Regions from separate parts of the Yersinia alsatica genome, predicted to be linked through region 1. Evidence: predicted binding sites of a transcription regulator. Region 1 holds the regulator's gene; each other region holds the start of a gene.

Region 1 (6,166 bases):
GACCCCAAACGCCACCAACAACAGCATGCTCTGCATACCCAACATAATGCCCAGCATCAACCAGATAGAGCGCATAAAGCCAAAATTGGCCCCGGCAGAGGTCAGTAACATATTGTTCGGACCGGGGGTAATAGCTGCAACCCAAAGAAAACCTATCATTGAAAGAAATAAACTCAGTTCCATGAGACGGGTGCCTCTCACCCAAAATGATGCGCGATATACCCATGAAGCTAACAGTGTGCTATTGATCACACAAGAGCAACTACATGATTTTCATTCACCATATGCATGAAACATTCCGCCCGCTGGTCGGCGCCAGTAATCCACACCTACAAACACTGCTGCCACGGCTGGTCAGGCGGCGCGTACAACTGCAACCTTTTTGGCAGCGGCTGGAATTACCCGATGGGGATTTTGTTGACCTGGCCTGGAGTGAAAACCCTGAGCTGGCGCGCGATAAGCCCAGATTGGTGTTATTCCACGGTCTGGAAGGAAACTTTTACAGCCCCTATGCCCACGGTTTGCTGCGCGCATCTCAGGCCAAAGGCTGGCTGGGTGTAGTAATGCATTTTCGTGGGTGTAGCGGCGAGCCAAATCGTAAGTCTCGTATCTATCATTCCGGTGAAACAGAAGATGCGCGCTTCTTCCTGCGTTGGTTACGGCAAAGCTATGGTCAGGTGCCTACCGCTGCCGTCGGCTTCTCTTTAGGTGGCAATATGCTGGCCTTTTATTTAGCTGAACAGCGGCAAGATAGCCTGTTACAGGCCGCAGTTGTGGTTTCCGCGCCGCTCATGCTTGAACCTTGTGCCAACCGTATGGAGCAAGGATTCTCTCGCGTCTATCAGCGCTACCTATTGAACCAGTTGAAATTAAACGCTACGCGTAAGCTGTTACATTACCCTGGCAGTTTGCCGCTGGATCTGGCGCAGTTAAAAGGATTGCGGCGAATCAGAGATTTCGATGATGTCATTACAGCTAAAATACATGGTTTTAATGATGCAGTGGATTACTATCGCCGTTGCAGCGCGCTGCCGTTATTGCCGCAAATTACCACCCCATTACTGATCATTCACGCCAAAGATGACCCATTCATGACGGCCGAGGTTATCCCCAATCTCCGCGAATTACCGGCCAATATTGATTATCAGTTAACCGAGCATGGCGGCCATGTCGGTTTTGTCGGCGGCTCATTAAAACACCCACAAATGTGGCTGGAACAACGTATTCCAGCCTGGCTTTCCCCTTATCTGGAGCAGCAGTCATGATGATCCCTTGGCAGCAAATCGACAGTGAAACACTGGACAGTTTGCTGGAAGCTTTTGTCCTACGTGAAGGTACTGACTACGGTGAACACGAGCGCTCATTGGCGCAGAAAGTCGAAGATGTTCGCCGCCAGTTGGTCAGTGGTGAAGCGGTATTAGTGTGGTCTGAGTTACACGAAACCATCAATATTATGCCGCGCGGCGCATTTCGTGCTGGAGCAGAAGAGTCCCAATAGCCCTTGCCTTGTCACGCGAGCCTTTAAGTAAAATCAGAGTGACAAGCCGGAGACTTTGCCCTAAAAATAACCATTAACCATAAAAAAACAGGCAATTTCAGCCCGTCCACTGAGTTAACTAACCCCATGGAGTTACAGCTAATATGTCAACTAAACATCCGGTTATAGCCGTTACCGGCTCAAGTGGCGCAGGGACGACAACCACCAGCCTGGCGTTTCGCAAGATTTTTCAGCAATTGAATATCCGCGCGGCGCAAATTGAAGGTGACAGCTTCCATCGCTACACCCGCCCCGAAATGGATGCCGCTATCCGTAAGGCCCGGGATCAAGGTCGGCATATTAGCTATTTTGGCCCAGAGGCCAATGATTTTGGTCAGTTAGAAGAGAGTGTTTCGCAATATGGCGCGTTGGGTACCGGACGCTCACGTAAGTATTTGCACACCTATGATGAAGCGGTGCCCTATAACCAGATTCCCGGCACTTTCACCCCGTGGGAGGCCCTGCCAGAACCCACCGACGTGCTGTTTTATGAAGGTCTGCACGGCGGTGTCGTGACCGAGCATCATGATGTGGCGAAACATGTGGATTTACTGGTCGGCGTGGTGCCAATAGTCAATCTGGAGTGGATTCAAAAACTGGTGCGGGATACTGGCGAACGTGGTCATTCTCGTGAGGCGGTGATGGATTCGGTGGTGCGCTCCATGGACGACTATATCAATTACATTACGCCCCAATTCTCGCGTACCCATATTAACTTCCAGCGCGTGCCCACTGTCGACACTTCCAACCCTTTTGCCGCCAAAGCAATCCCATCGCTGGATGAAAGCTTCGTTGTTATTCATTTTAGAGGCTTGGATCAAATCGATTTCCCTTACTTGCTGGCAATGCTGCAAGGGTCGTTTATATCAAATATCAATACGTTGGTGGTGCCCGGCGGCAAGATGGGGCTGGCAATGGAGCTGATCATGGCTCCGCTGGTTCAGCAACTGTTGGAAGGTAAGAAAATTATTTAATCTTCTACGTACTTGAAGTGGCAACCAATATCTCCGCAGCTTCAAGTACGTAGAGTTTGCTTACGCGATTTCGCGGATTTCAAAACTGTGGGTAATCTTGGCCGCTTTCCCCAACATCAAAGAAACCGAGCAATATTTTTCAGCTGACAGCTCAACCGCCCGCTCAACAATTTTGTCGGTCAAACCTTTGCCACTGACAATAAAGTGCAGGTTGATTTGCGTAAACAAGCGCGGAGCCTCTTCCCGGCGCTGTGAAGTTAACGTCACTTCGCAATCGCGCACATCGTTACGCCCTTTTTGCAAAATAGACACGACATCAATGGCACTACAGCCGCCTGCTGACATTAATAGCATTTCCATTGGGCTTGGTGCTTTGTCTCCGGCATTACCATCCATCAAAACTTGATGACCTGATGCGGATTCACCCAAAAATGTCAGTCCTTCAACCCACTTTACACGTGCCTGCATAACTCTTGCTCCCGGTTAAATTTTCTGATTCAGACTACCCTTTCATTTACAAACTGGCAATGTAACCCGATGTTCATCATGCTGAAGCGATACAACACAAGACAGTAGCTTCATCCTGTGCTACAAACAGAACCGAAAGTGTTGTTTCTAGAATTAAATGGGGTAGTGATCAATACTCAGTGAAGGGTTTCTATCCGGTACGTATCTTGGCTATACCTTTCGGCAGTTGAGCAAATTAATATGCTAAGAGAAAGTGTATTTTATAAGCACGCCGTGCAGGGAACTCTGAGCCCTGTTAAGTTAGGCAGCGATAACAACAGAGGATAACAGCGAATGGTTCTCGGCAAGCCACAAACAGACCCGACTCTCGAATGGTTCCTGTCTCATTGCCATATCCACAAATATCCATCGAAGAGTACGCTAATTCACCAAGGTGAAAAGGCCGAAACGCTTTACTACATCGTGAAAGGCTCCGTTGCGGTGCTTATCAAAGATGAAGAAGGTAAAGAGATGATTCTCTCCTATCTAAACCAAGGGGATTTCATCGGCGAGCTTGGATTATTTGAAGAAGGCCAAGAACGTAGTGCCTGGGTCAGAGCAAAAACCGCCTGTGAAGTGGCTGAAATTTCTTACAAAAAATTCCGTCAGCTGATTCAGGTAAATCCAGATATCTTGATGCGCCTGTCTTCACAAATGGCGAGCCGCCTACAAATTACATCAGAGAAAGTGGGTAACCTCGCCTTCCTTGATGTAACTGGGCGCATTGCACAAACGCTGCTTAATCTGGCAAAACAACCTGATGCCATGACCCACCCAGATGGGATGCAGATTAAAATTACCCGCCAGGAAATTGGTCAAATAGTTGGCTGCTCCCGCGAAACTGTGGGGCGCATACTAAAAATGCTGGAAGATCAAAACCTGATCTCCGCACACGGTAAAACGATTGTCGTTTACGGCACCCGTTAATTCCCCATAAACCAGTGCCGATTACCCTCGGCACTGGTTTTCTTCGCTTGTGTGATTAATAAATTTCTGGGGCCTACATGAAGTGGCAACGGCTTATTTATCATCCTGAAGTTAACTATGCACTCCGCCAAACATTGGTTCTCTGCCTGCCCGCAGCATTGGGCTTTGCCATTGGCGATTTGCGGCTGGGATTAATGTTCTCCCTGATACCCGCATGCTGCAATATTGCCGCGCTAGATACTCCACACCAACATTTTTTCCGACGCCTGATTATTGGCGGCACCATTTTTACCCTGAGTAGCTTCCTAACCCAGCAGTTGCTGATGTGGGATATTCCGTTACCTTGGGTGATGTTGGGGTTGGCGCTCACTCTCGGAGTCTCTGGTGCTATTAGCCCGCTCAATGGCCGCATGTTACCTGCCGCACTGATCGCCGCCATATTCAGCCTCAGCATGGTAGGGCGCGCACCTATTTGGCAGGCACCATTGATGTGTGCGGTGGGGACCCTCTGGTACGGTGGTTTTACCTGGATCTGGTTCCGGCTCTGTAAAGACCAACCCATCCGCGAGCCTCTGAGCCAGCTTTATCGTTTACTGGCTGATTATTGCGATGCTAAATACAGTTTGTTTGACCAGCATCTTGAGCCAGAAAAAGCCATGCCGCCATTGCTCGACAGGCAACAAGCTATAATGGATAAAATTAATCAGCTTTATCAACAATTTAACTTGTTATCGAATGCCACTAAAACTGAGCAAAAGCGGCTAGTGGGCTTGTTCCAGATGGCACTCGATTTGCAGGAGCACATTACTGCGGCACTCAATCAGCCAGAAAAAGTGCAAGAGCTGATTGACCAGAGCCCGATAATTACGGTGCTTCACCGCAATATGGATAATATCTCGGCCCAGATGCGCACCATTGCCGACGATATTCTCTACCACCACCGCGCGAAAGAACATTTCAGTGCTGGCGATGCACTCGTCGAACTCGAAGAAATTGCCCAACAGCATCCAGACAATTCGGTTGCGCAATTCTGCTATTACCACATCAGCCATGTTACCCAGATCCTGAGTGACCGCCGTCCGCAATATGACCGCGACTTGATGGCCAGTCAGTTATCCCAACCTCTCTGGCCAGCATTCGTCAGCTATTTATCGTTTAAATCCAGTCCATTGCGCGATGCCGCCCGCATGGGGGTGACGTTGGCCGCAGGGAGCTACATCGGTACTCTGATCCACTTACCTAAACCTTACTGGATCTTACTCACCGTGATGCTGGTCACGCAAAACGGGTATAACGCCACCAAGATACGTATTCATCACCGTGCCATGGGGACTTTAATTGGGCTGATATTGGCGGCGGGTTTATTGCACTTACAGATGCCGGAAGGGACGACATTGAGCATTATGTTGCTCATCACTTTGCTCGCCAGTCTGGTACAGCGCAAAAACTACGGTTTATCCGTAATCGGCAGAACGATTACTGCGGTGTATATCTTGCAGTTATTGACCGGCGAAGGGGCTGACTTCTTAGTTCCGCGTTTGCTCGACACCTTGATAGGCTGTGCTTTGGCCTTTGCCAGCGCCCTGTGGTTGTGGCCTCAGTGGCAAAGCGGCCTGCTGCGTAAAAATGCCCATCAGGCATTGGAGAAATACCAGAAAATCCTACAATTGTTGCTGACCCCTGACCCGAATATTGGGCAACTGGCCTATGAACGGCTTCAGGTCAATAAAGCCAGTAATGCGGTGCTAAGTTCACTGAACCAGGCCATGCAAGAACCGGGATTTAACTCCAAATACTTGGCTGATATGCGGCTTTGGGCCACTCATAGCGAACTTGTTGTCGGACATATCAATGAAATGACGATCCTGACGCGAGAACATCCGTTAACAGAAGCAACCACCACGGCTGAACATGGTCATAGCCAGATGAGCATTAAACAGGCGCAGGATTACTTGCAGTTATGTGAGATTGCCATTCAGCAATGTCAGCAGCGGCTGGAGTCGGATAACAGTGAGGGGAATAACGATTTTGTCCAAATGCCCGATGTCGATGCTGATACCCAACTCTCTGAGCTGGAACGTAATTTACGTCGAATCTTGTCGCACCTCAGTGTGATGCACACGGTTTCATCGTTGGCCTGGCAGCAACAGCCCCACCACGGTATTTGGCGCAGCCGGAAGTTATAAGATTCTAAAGAGTTAATCAGGTTTAAAAACAAAAA
Region 2 (6,166 bases), 230 kb from region 1:
TCGGCCACGAACAACAGCAAGTTGTGATTGAAAACATCAATGCACTGGTTGCCGAAGCAGGTAAACCTAAGTGGGATTGGCAGCCAGAAGTTGTTAACGAAGAGCTGCATGCGCGTGTTGCTGTATTGGCTGCAACTCGTCTGGGTGATGCCTATCGCATTACTGAGAAACAAGAGCGTTACGAACAAGTCAATGCTATCAAAGCTGACGTCACTGACACACTTTTGGCGCAAGACGATACTTTAGATGCTGCGGAAATTCAGGATATCCTGGGCAGCGTTGAGAAAGATGTTGTTCGTAGCCGTGTATTACGTGGCGAACCACGTATCGATGGTCGCGAAAAAGACATGATCCGTGGCCTGGATGTGCGTACTGGTGTCTTGCCTCGTACCCATGGTTCTGCGTTGTTCACCCGTGGTGAAACTCAGGCATTGGTTACCGCAACACTGGGTACGGCTCGTGATGCGCAAAATATTGATGAGCTGATGGGTGAGCGTACTGACTCATTCCTGCTACACTATAATTTCCCTCCATATTCTGTTGGTGAAACAGGTATGGTTGGTTCACCGAAGCGTCGTGAGATTGGCCATGGCCGTCTGGCGAAACGCGGTGTGATGGCAGTGATGCCAAGCCCGAGCGAATTCCCTTACACTGTACGTGTGGTTTCTGAAATCACCGAGTCTAACGGTTCTTCCTCAATGGCTTCTGTCTGTGGCGCTTCTCTGGCCCTGATGGATGCAGGTGTGCCAATTAAAGCCGCTGTTGCAGGTATCGCAATGGGTCTGGTTAAAGATGAAGAAAACTTTGTGGTTCTGTCTGACATTCTGGGTGACGAAGATCACTTGGGCGACATGGACTTTAAAGTGGCCGGTAGCCGTGACGGTATCACCGCACTGCAAATGGACATTAAAATTGAAGGTATCACCCGCGAAATCATGCAGGTGGCTCTGAACCAGGCTAAGGGTGCGCGTCTGCACATTCTGGGTGTTATGGAACAGGCTATCAGCACACCTCGTGGCGATATCTCTGAGTTTGCTCCACGTATCTACACCATGAAAATCAATCCTGAGAAAATCAAGGATGTGATCGGTAAAGGTGGTTCTGTGATTCGTGCACTGACTGATGAAACTGGCACCACGATTGAAATCGAAGATGATGGTACCATTAAGATTGCAGCAACAGACGGCGATAAAGCGAAACACGCTATCCGTCGTATTGAAGAAATTACTGCTGAAATCGAAGTGGGCCGTATCTATGCGGGTAAAGTTACTCGTATCGTTGATTTCGGTGCATTTGTTGCTATCGGCGGCGGTAAAGAAGGTCTGGTTCACATTTCCCAAATCGCTGATAAGCGCGTAGAGAAAGTGACTGACTATCTGCAAATGGGCCAAGAAGTGCCAGTGAAAGTAATGGAAGTTGATCGTCAGGGCCGTATCCGCCTGAGCATCAAAGAAGCCACTACTCCTGACGCAGAAGCACCGGCACCAGAAGCAGCAGAGTAATTTAGTATTCCACAGCTCCTTACTCATTAGTGGGGAGCTGTGTTATCTCGAGGGCAGGATGCTCTTGTGTTAAACAAATGGATGAAAGGATATTTATCCAATGTTTGTCTTCGGGAGTAGGAAATGAAGCCTTTCTTGCGCTGGTGTTACGTTGTGACAGCACTCATGCTGGCAGGATGCAGCAACCATGATTGGCGTAAAGACGAGGTATTGGCAATCCCGTTGCAACCTACGTTGCAGCAGGAAGTGATTCTGGCTCGCATGGAACAAATCCTTGCAAGTCGGGCACTTACGGATGATGAGCGCGCACAGCTTTTATATGAGCGCGGAGTGCTGTATGATAGCCTCGGGCTACGGGCACTAGCGCGAAATGATTTTTCGCAAGCGTTAGCTATTCGTCCTGATATGCCAGAAGTTTTCAACTATCTGGGCATTTATTTAACGCAGGCAGGCAATTTTGATGCTGCCTATGAAGCGTTTGATTCTGTACTAGAGCTTGATCCAACTTACAATTACGCGCGTTTAAATCGGGGTATCGCTCTGTATTATGGCGGTCGACTCCCGTTGGCGCAGGATGATCTGCAGGCGTTTTATCAAGACGATCCAAATGATCCCTTCCGTTCGTTATGGCTGTATCTGGTGGAAAGAGAAATCGATCCCAAGGCAGCTGCAGTAGCGTTACAACAGCGCTATGAAAAATCGGACAGAGGGCAATGGGGATGGAATATTGTCGAATTCTACTTGGGCACGATCAGCGAAAAAACGCTGATGGAAAGGCTCAAGGCAGATGCAACGGATAACACTTCGCTCGCTGAGCATCTCAGTGAAACTGACTTCTATTTAGGTAAACATTACCTAAGTCTGGGGGACAAGGACACCGCTTCGGCGCTGTTCAAACTGACGGTAGCTAACAACGTTCATAACTTTGTTGAGCACCGCTATGCATTGTTGGAATTGGCGCTTTTGGGCCAAGAACAAGACGACCTATCGGAATCGGACCAGCAATAGCTGACGAACAACTATTAGCCTGATATACCTTGGTTTTTTACCAATGTTTATCACCTTAACGGGTGATGGCCTTTTTGTTCGTTTTATAATCTAATTTGAGCCGGTTCACACTTTTCAATGAAAATGACTGAAAATTTTCTCGACGAGTTATGTAGACTGGCTGCCATTATTAATGAGGCACGTGTACATGACTACTGAGCTTGAAACCTCTTTTGCTGATTTGGGGCTGTCTGCTCCTATTCTTTCCGCCCTTACTGCTTTGGGTTACGAAAAACCATCTCCAATTCAATTGGAATGTATTCCACACCTGTTGAACGGTCGCGATGTTCTTGGTATGGCGCAAACCGGTAGTGGTAAAACTGCTGCTTTCGGGCTTCCGCTGTTGCACAACATTGACCCAGAACTGAAAGCGCCACAGGTGCTGGTACTGGCTCCAACCCGTGAGTTGGCGATTCAGGTTGCTGAAGCATTAACTAGCTTCTCTAAAGATATTAAAGGCGTTAACGTTGTGGCCCTGTACGGCGGCCAACGTTATGACGTTCAATTACGCGCTTTGCGCCAGGGGCCACAAGTTGTTGTTGGCACCCCAGGTCGTCTGTTAGACCACCTGAAACGCGGTACCCTTAATCTGTCCAACCTGAAAGGTTTAGTGCTGGACGAAGCAGATGAAATGCTGCGCATGGGCTTTATCGAAGACGTCGAAAATATTTTGGCTCAGATCCCAGCTGAACATCAGACTGCGCTGTTCTCTGCGACTATGCCTGAAGCGATTCGCCGTATTACCCGTCGCTTTATGAAAGAGCCACAGGAAGTACGTATTCAGTCTAGCGTGACGACTCGCCCTGACATTAGCCAAGTTTATTGGAAAGTGGGCGGTGGCTATCGTAAAAACGAAGCACTGGTTCGTTTCCTTGAAGCTGAAGATTTTGATGCGGCGATCATTTTCGTCCGTACTAAAAACGCCACTCTGGAAGTTGCAGAAGCCCTTGAGCGTAGCGGTTATAGCAGCGCTGCACTGAACGGCGACATGAACCAGGCCCTGCGTGAGCAGACTCTGGAACGTCTGAAAGATGGTCGTTTGGATATCCTGATTGCAACTGACGTTGCTGCACGTGGCTTGGACGTTGAGCGCATCAGTCTGGTTGTAAACTATGATATCCCTATGGATTCAGAGTCTTACGTTCACCGTATCGGCCGTACCGGTCGTGCAGGTCGTGCTGGCCGTGCGTTACTGTTCGTTGAGAACCGTGAACGTCGTCTGTTGCAGAACATTGAACGTACCATGAAACTGACTATCCCTGAAGTTGAGCTGCCAAATGCACAACTGCTGAGCGAGCGTCGTTTAGCTAAGTTTGCTGCTAAAGTTAGCCAACAGCTGGAAAGTAGTGACTTGGATATGTACCGTGCATTGCTGGCTAAATTGCAACCAGAAGAAGAGTTTGATATCGAAACTCTGGCTGCTGCACTGCTGAAAATGGCACAGGGCGAACGTCCGCTGATCTTGCCACCAGAAGCTCCACGTCGTCCACAGCGCGAATTCAATTCTCGCGATGATCGTGGTAGCGATCGTGGCCGTGACCGTGATCGTGGTGACAGCCGTCGTGACAGCCGCCCTGACAGCCGTGATGGTGGCGAGCGCCCAGCACGTCGTGAACGTCGTGATGTTGGCGAAATGGAACTGTACCGCATTGAAGTGGGCCGTGATGATGGTGTTGAAGTTCGTCATATCGTTGGCGCTATCGCTAACGAAGGTGATATCAGCAGCCGTTATATCGGTAACATCAAGCTGTTTGCTTCCCACTCAACTATCGAGCTGCCAAAAGGCATGCCGGGTGAAATGTTATCTCACTTCACCCGTACCCGTATCCTGAACAAGCCGCTGAACATGCAGCTGTTGGGTGATGCACAGCCACATGAGCGCCGTGAGCGTCCAGCTGGCGGTAACGGTGGTGAGCGTCGTGGCGGTGGCCGTTCATTCGGTGGCGAACGTCGTGATGGTGCCGGTGCTCCTCCTCGTCGTTCATTCGGCAGCGATCGTGCTCCAGCCGCTGGTGGCGAGCGTCGTCCACCACGTGATGCTCAACGTTCATCTGCACCACGTCGTGATGATGCCGCAGCACCTGCTGCTCCAGCACCAGCGCGTCGTCGTTTCGGTGATGCATAAGTCTTAGTCATCTCTGATGATTAAACATAAAAACCAGCCTTCGGGCTGGTTTTTTTATGTCTGAGACATCCAATTCAACAACAGATTACAGGCGTTCAGCTGATTGCAAATCTGGTTGCAAACTGGCGACAATCTCAAATGAATGCAAGCGAGCTTGATGGTCAAAAATCTGGCCATTTACCATCAGTTCATCAGCCTGGGTTTCTCGCAATAATGACTGAAGGCCGTGCCGGACTTTGCTTTTGTCACCAATGATGGATAGGCGCAGCGCCTGATCAACACCAAACTGTTCGGCTGGCGAACAGATGGTCTCCATATCTTCAACTGGTGGTGGTAGCTGGCCCGGTGTCCCACGGCGCAGGTTAACAAACTGCTGCTGCATCGAGGTGAATAGGAAGCGGGCGTCACGTTCGCTGTCTGCGGCCACAACATTCACGCAGACAATGGCATAAGGCTTGGACAACTGGGCTGATGGCTTGAAGTTTTCCCGGTACAATTTCAGCGCCTGGAACAACATGTCTGGAGCAAAATGCGAAGCAAAAGCAAAGGGCAGGCCCATGGCTGCAGCCAGTTGCGCGCTATACAGGCTAGATCCCAGTAACCATAGTGGAACATGCAAACCTTGGCCGGGGACAGCTTGCACCGCTTGTCCGGGTTGCACTTCTGCAAAGTAAGCTTGCAGTTCACGAACATCTGATGGGAAGTTATCTACCTCGCCGGATAGATGGCGACGCAAAGCCATCATCGTGCGCTGATCACTGCCGGGAGCCCGGCCAAGGCCGAGGTCGATGCGATCAGGATAGAGCGAGGCGAGGGTACCAAACTGTTCGGCAATGACCAATGGCGAATGGTTAGGCAGCATAACTCCACCGGACCCCACTCGAATGGTGCTGGTGCCACCGGCAATATAGCCAATCAGTACTGACGTCGCGGCACTGGCAATGCCGGTCATATTATGATGTTCAGCCAGCCAGTAGCGGTGATATCCCCACTTTTCAGCATGTTGAGCCAGATCCAGCGAGGCATGAAATGCATCTCGCGGAGTTTTACCCTCGGCTATGGGGGATAAATCGAGTACAGAAAGCGGTACAGGCTTGTTATTAGCCACAGATACATTGTTATCAGTCATAGAATCGTCCATCTTAATCTCATGTCGAGTCGCTTGAAGGGCGAACACATTAATTTACAAACATATTTTTGAAGCTATATTGGGTTATAACCGCATTTATTCGCGTACAAAAAATGACATAAAATGCAAAGCTATTACCTATAGCAGCATAATATAAATAGTGAGTGCCGAAGGGGTAATAAATGCGGCGATTAAAGGACTATTAAACCTATGAAGAAAAAAACGTTATTTACCCTGCTGTTAGTGGTCGTGGTGATCTCCATGGCGGTGCTATTCCGGGCCCATAACCAAAACCTGTTATTGCAGGGCGAAGTGGATGCACCGGAAGTTATTGTGTCGTCAAAAGCCAAAGGCCGGGTGATT
Region 3 (6,166 bases), 1.8 Mb from region 1:
ATTGTTATGGTCGCGTCTCCTCTAAAGGTCAAGTTCACCTTAATCACAGACTTGCCACTGCTAGTACAATAAATAACCACCATTTGGTAATTAAATCTATTTTTTATTTCATTCTCAGTGTTTTATATATGATCAATCAGGATTATCCATTTGAATATATTGTTATTTTATTGTAATCAAATCTACGTAAATTTTTAGGTTGTCAGTTTGTGGTTTATCGGCGATAAGTTGTACAGAAACTATTGATATCAGACTGGCATGTGTAAAGATTTCGCCACGGACAAGCAATTGATTTACACTACGTTAACTCATGATTTTGTTACCAATGGGATTTAATCCGTGAAAAAACATTACATAAAAACGAAGCAAGTAAAAACGCTGGCAGCATTGGCTGTTGCTACCGCTGTTTGTATGCCAACAGCGATGGCAGGAACTTGGTCTCTGGGGGCCTCCGCTTTAGTCAGTCCAGACCCTTACCGCGGTAAGAATGACCGTGTCTATCCTGTGCCTATCGTTTCTTATGAAAGTGATAATTTCTACTTCCGAACTTTGGCGGCCGGTTATTACCTGTGGAAAGATGATACTAATCGCTTGTCTATTGATGCTTACTATTTGCCGCTGCACTTTACGCCGGGCGACAGTGATGACCAGCAGATGAAGCAGTTGGATAAACGCCGCAGTACCATGATGGCAGGAATGTCATATTCTCATATTGAGGATTGGGGGACGTTGCGTGCCATGTTCTCTGGCGATGTGCTGGATAACAGCGGCGGCTTTATCGGCGATCTGGCCTATCTCTATCGCTTTAGTGTAGATAGCTGGACACTGACACCGGGTGTGGGTGTCAGCTGGAATAGTGATGATCAGAATGATTACTACTATGGTGTCAGCCGCAGTGAATCGGCGCGTAGTGGTTTAGCAGAATACAGCCCAAATGACAGTTGGGCACCGTATCTGGAGCTGTCGGTTAACTACAACATTAATCCAAACTGGAATGCTTTCTTTACCGGCCGTTATATTCGTTTGGCGAATGAAGTAAAAAACAGCCCAATGGTAGATGCATCTTACAGCGGCTTATTGTGGACCGGTGTGACTTATACTTTCCGCTAATTTAGCGCAGAGAAAATAGATACCATAAAAAATGGGGCATAAAGCCCCATTGTTGTATCTGACGCTTTATATCCCTATCAGGAATTTTTACGGCTACGGATGGTCATGGCCAGACGCGCAGGAGAGTCTGGTGTTGCGACCAACGGCTTATTCACGCGAGCAGTTTCCACGCAAACCATAGTTTTGTAGCCATCATTTGGCATATCAACCATGCTGCTTGATAGCTCAGCCCCTGGGTTCCAGGCAACAACATCACTTTGATGATGGTGATGTACTTCAATGGTGCGCTTCAGCGCGGCATCTTTGATCAGGCTATAAGCTTCTGGCTGTGTATAGATTCGGTCAGTTTGACCATTAAACACTAAGTCACCTTGTTGGGTGGCATCAGTAATTTTCAGCACTTTATCCAGGTATTTTTCACCCAGTCCACTGATTTTAATTTGGTTTATATCGCCAATCTGGAAGTAGGTATGTAAAGCTGCAACCGCTTCGTAATCACCGTGTGATTCTAATTCCATTTCACATTCATCACCCAGCTTGAAGCGGGCAATCAAAGTGAAGGCATGTGGCCAGAATTTACGTGATGCATCGCTGTCTTCCAGAGTGAAGGTCAGGATAACCCCATTTTCATTCTCATCGTGTGCGCTGAGAGTCCATGGCAGCAAACGAGCAAAGCCATGGGAAGGTTGTGCGGATGGACCAAACCAAGGCCAGCAGATAGGCACACCACCACGAATAGCGACGCCATCTTTAAAGGGAGTGTTATTGCTCAACCAGATGATCGGTTGTTCACCACTTGGCTGGAATGCCAGTAAATGGGCACCTTGCAGGCTCACTGCGGCGCGAACTTTCGGATGGGAAACAACCACGACTGGCAGTTCATCTAACTGGCGTTGGCTGATGTAAGGCGAAATTTGTTCAACAACAGGTAGGGTGAATACTTTCTCGTTCATTCGTTTGGCCTTATGAGAATAGGAGCTTGAGATCCATTGAACTTCAGATTTTCGATAATATCACAGCCGTCAGATCTTGCAGCAAACCTAGGGTAGAGTAGTAGTGAATCATTGATATTGCGCAACTTATTGTCGAAGCTTAATAAGCTGGCGCATTCATATCGCTGTTTTTAGACAATAAAAAAGCCACCCGAGGGTGGCTTTTGGCAGAAATCTACATCAATCCATTATTTGGAGATGTGAGAGATCAGATCCAGAACTTTGTTTGAGTAGCCAGTTTCGTTATCGTACCAAGAAACCAGTTTCACAAAGTTGTCATTCAGCGCGATACCTGCTTTAGCATCGAATACTGAAGTCAGTTTTTCGCCGTTGAAGTCGGTAGAAACAACGTCGTCTTCGGTGTAGCCCAGAACGCCTTTCAGCTCGCCTTCTGAAGCTGCTTTGATGGCAGCACAGATTTCTTTGTAAGAAGCAGGTTTTTCCAGACGTGCAGTCAGGTCAACAACAGAAACGTTAGGGGTAGGAACGCGGAACGCCATACCAGTCAGTTTGCCGTTCAGTTCTGGGATAACTTTACCAACTGCTTTAGCAGCACCGGTAGAAGAAGGGATGATGTTCTGGGATGCACCGCGGCCGCCGCGCCAGTCTTTGTGAGACGGGCCATCAACAGTTTTCTGAGTTGCGGTAGTTGCATGCACAGTGGTCATCAGCGCTTCAACGATACCGAACTTGTCGTTGATAACTTTAGCCAGTGGAGCCAAGCAGTTAGTGGTGCAAGAAGCGTTAGAAACGATTTCTTGGCCCGCATAAGACTTGTGGTTAACGCCCATAACGAACATAGGGGTGTCGTCTTTAGAAGGACCAGTCAGAACCACTTTCTTCGCGCCAGCAGCGATGTGCTTACGTGCAGTTTCGTCGGTCAGGAACAGGCCAGTTGCTTCAGCAACAACGTCAACGTTAACTTCGTTCCACTTCAGGTTAGCCGGATCTCTCTCTGCGGTAACACGGATGGTTTTACCGTTAACAACCAGATGGCCGTCTTTTACTTCTACTGTACCGTCGAAACGACCATGGGTAGAGTCGTATTTCAGCATGTACGCCATGTAGTCAGCGTCCAACAGGTCGTTGATTGCAACGATTTCGATGTCAGAACGTTCCTGAGCAGCACGGAAAACAATGCGACCGATACGGCCAAAACCGTTGATACCTACTTTGATAGTCATATATTCCACCAGCTATTTGTTAGTGAATAAAAGGTTGGTTGTAAAATTACAAAAACCTTACCGAGCGTCAAGCGGAATCGTGTCAATTATTGCTACAAATCAAACCAGGGGAGGTAGATCGAACATTAATCGCGCGTTTCCTGATACGATTAGCCTCATTTTTATATTGGGGCGAATTATTCAGTTTAAAGTGAGAATCAGTAATATTTGCGATTTTTATCACATTTATACTGTTGCCGCTTCGATGGCATACAGTTTAGGACAATTTTAACTGCTTTGTTGTTAATTTTTTGTTATTATTAGACGTTGTTTTCGTTGACTTTATTCCCTGCCAGAGAACCGCACAAATGGCTAAAGAACTGAACCCTACAGAAAATATTGAGAAACTGTCCGATATTCAGCGTCATGTCACCCAACAGCGGGGGACGGAAGCGCCGTTTAGCGGCAAATTACTGCATAACAAACGCGACGGTGTGTACCAATGCCTGTGCTGCCATCAGCCGCTTTTCGTCTCAGAATCCAAGTTTGATTCGGGCTGTGGTTGGCCGAGTTTCTATCAACCTCTTGATGCTAACTCAATTCGCTATATTGATGATTATTCTCATAATATGCATCGTGTCGAGATTCGCTGTGGCAATTGTGATGCCCATTTGGGACATGTATTTCCTGATGGCCCACAGCCAACCGGAGAGCGCTACTGCGTGAATTCGGCATCACTGAATTTTGTTGATGACCAAAATGGCGAACAGACCGCCGGGTAGTGCGGTCTGAGATCATTAGTTGACACAAGAAAAATCGATTCAGCTTGTTATTCATTTACCTGAGGATGCTCTGATGGAGCTTGAAGACCTGATTTCAGTGATGACGCCGGAAATCTATCAACGTTTGGTTCAAGCCGTTGAGTTAGGCAAATGGCCAGACGGCGTGGCACTCACGCCAGAGCAGAAAGAAAATAGCCTGCAAATGGTTATGCTATGGCAAGCACGCCATAACACTGATGCCCAACATATGAGCATTGGTACTGATGGCCAGATAGTGATGAAATCCAAGCAAGAGCTGAAGCAGCAATTCAGCCAACCGACCTTGGTGAAGCTGAAGCCGGAGTGAAAGACTCAACGGTGCTAATAATGGCTCCGTTGAGTATTAATCTCAATGAGCTGTTGTTCGCTTCAGTCAGCAAGAAAGTGCGCCAAGGTCTGTATGCTGGCCCCCGCATCGCGCATAGCATCAAAAGCCTGTTGGCTATCTTGTGGTTGCAGGTTTACCCCACGACAACCGTCACTGATGACGGTAGTTTGATAGCCCAGGGCTAATGCATCCAAAACGGTGTATTTCACGCAGTAATCAGTTGCCAGCCCCATAATAAACAAACTTTTGATTCCGTGCTGCTGCAACCAATCATCCAGTGGCGTTTTTGCCCGCCGGCCATTGTCGAAGAATGCACTGTAACTGTCGATATCCGGATCTTGGCCTTTACGGAAAATCGCGGTAATAGCCGTTTGGTTCAACAGGGGATGCAGCGCCGCGCCGGGTTTATCTTGCACACAATGTACTGGCCACCAGACTTGTGTTAATCCCTCTAACTCACCGACCGTCCCTGGCTCCGCATTGGAGTTAATAGCAAAACTCCGATGTTCGGCAGGGTGCCAATCCTGGCTAGCAATGACCGGTATATTTTGTGCCAGACAGGCATTCATAGCCTCATTCGCCACCGCAATCACCCGGTCACCTTCACCAACCGCCAAAGCACCACCCGGACAAAAGTCATTTTGCAAATCAATTAAAAGCAGTGCCGCGTTCATGAAAACTCCGCCAGATCAGTTAGTGTCAGTTAATTCACCGCGCAGGTTCTGTTGCATTAACCGGCGGATATCTTCAGGGGATAGAGATTGACTCAACAGATAATGCAGTTTTGTCAGGGCGGCTTCAACGGTCATATCAAAACCACTGATAACCCCCGCATGCGCCAGTGCATTACCGGTCGCATATCCTTCCATGTTCACTCTGCCAGAAATACATTGCGTCAGATTCACCACCACAATACCGCGCTCGCTGGCATTTTTTAACTCGTCTAATAACTCGGCTTTCTGTGGCGCATTCCCCACGCCATAAGATCGCAGAATAAGAGCTTTTACTGGCTGTAGGAGGAAATTACGCACTACCGCACCGGATATACCAGGATAAATAGTCACCACGCCAATGGGCTGCGGTGTGATGCTATGGACAATCAATGGGCCATTATTGATAGGTGACTCCACTGAGGCCATACGACGAATATGGATACCCGCTTCAAGCAACACCGAGAGATTGGGCGAAGCAAAAGCATCAAAACCATCGGCATGAGCTTTGGTGGTGCGATTGCCGCGGAACAGTTTGTTATTAAAGAACAAACTGACTTCATTGACGGGATGATTAGCCGCCAGATACAGGGCATTCAGCAAGTTGGTTTGCCCGTCAGATCGCAGCTCGGCCAGAGGGATTTGGGAACCCGTGACAATCACCGGTTTAGCTAAGTTTTCCAGCATGAAGGAGAGGGCCGACGCGGTAAATGCCATGGTGTCGGTGCCGTGCAAAATAACAAAACCGTCGTATAAATCGTAATTCTGCTGAATATCATTGGCGATATGCTGCCAATCCTCAGGTGTCATATCTGAGGAGTCAATTAATGGAGCATATTCATGGATAGTAAAATCAGGCATTTCGGGGCGATGAAACTCAGGCATCAGCGCCAGTTGGCGTTGCAGGTGGCCAGAAACCGGGATGTATCCGTGATCCGAGCGCTGCATACCAATAGTCCCGCCAGTATAGGCGACATAAATAGATTTCTTCTGCATGAGCAATATGCCTGAAAAGTCGAACTGAATAAGATGGGTGAATTAT

What was found. Region 1 encodes CRP, which controls carbon source genes, mostly activating them, when cyclic AMP is high. Its sites were predicted from a motif close to ATGTGANNNNNNTCACAT; they were not measured.
Region 2: a site for CRP is predicted at 2,604-2,621, ahead of yrbN (protein YrbN). Genes of this name have one in related genera too.
Region 3: a site for CRP is predicted at 3,494-3,511, ahead of msrB (peptide-methionine (R)-S-oxide reductase MsrB). Genes of this name have one in related genera too.

Annotation. Positions count from the first base shown of each region.
Region 1 is NZ_CP104006.1:273,545-279,710, reverse strand. It holds gene N0H69_RS01120 (LysE family translocator) at 1-183, opposite strand, end outside; gene N0H69_RS01115 (hydrolase) at 285-1,265, shown strand; gene N0H69_RS01110 (YheU family protein) at 1,262-1,498, shown strand; gene N0H69_RS01105 (phosphoribulokinase) at 1,642-2,511, shown strand; gene N0H69_RS01100 (OsmC family protein) at 2,572-2,979, opposite strand; gene crp (cAMP-activated global transcriptional regulator CRP) at 3,313-3,945, shown strand; gene N0H69_RS01090 (YccS/YhfK family putative transporter) at 4,023-6,131, shown strand.
Region 2 is NZ_CP104006.1:505,466-511,631, forward strand. It holds gene pnp (polyribonucleotide nucleotidyltransferase) at 1-1,502, shown strand, start outside; gene nlpI (lipoprotein NlpI) at 1,626-2,510, shown strand; gene yrbN (protein YrbN) at 2,634-2,708, shown strand; gene N0H69_RS02330 (DEAD/DEAH family ATP-dependent RNA helicase) at 2,698-4,674, shown strand; gene N0H69_RS02335 (luciferase-like monooxygenase) at 4,760-5,803, opposite strand; gene N0H69_RS02340 (HlyD family secretion protein) at 6,014-6,166, shown strand, end outside.
Region 3 is NZ_CP104006.1:3,354,088-3,360,253, reverse strand. It holds gene N0H69_RS14955 (MipA/OmpV family protein) at 340-1,110, shown strand; gene N0H69_RS14950 (D-hexose-6-phosphate mutarotase) at 1,188-2,063, opposite strand; gene gapA (glyceraldehyde-3-phosphate dehydrogenase) at 2,291-3,286, opposite strand; gene msrB (peptide-methionine (R)-S-oxide reductase MsrB) at 3,634-4,047, shown strand; gene N0H69_RS14935 (YeaC family protein) at 4,121-4,393, shown strand; gene pncA (bifunctional nicotinamidase/pyrazinamidase) at 4,456-5,088, opposite strand; gene ansA (asparaginase) at 5,104-6,120, opposite strand.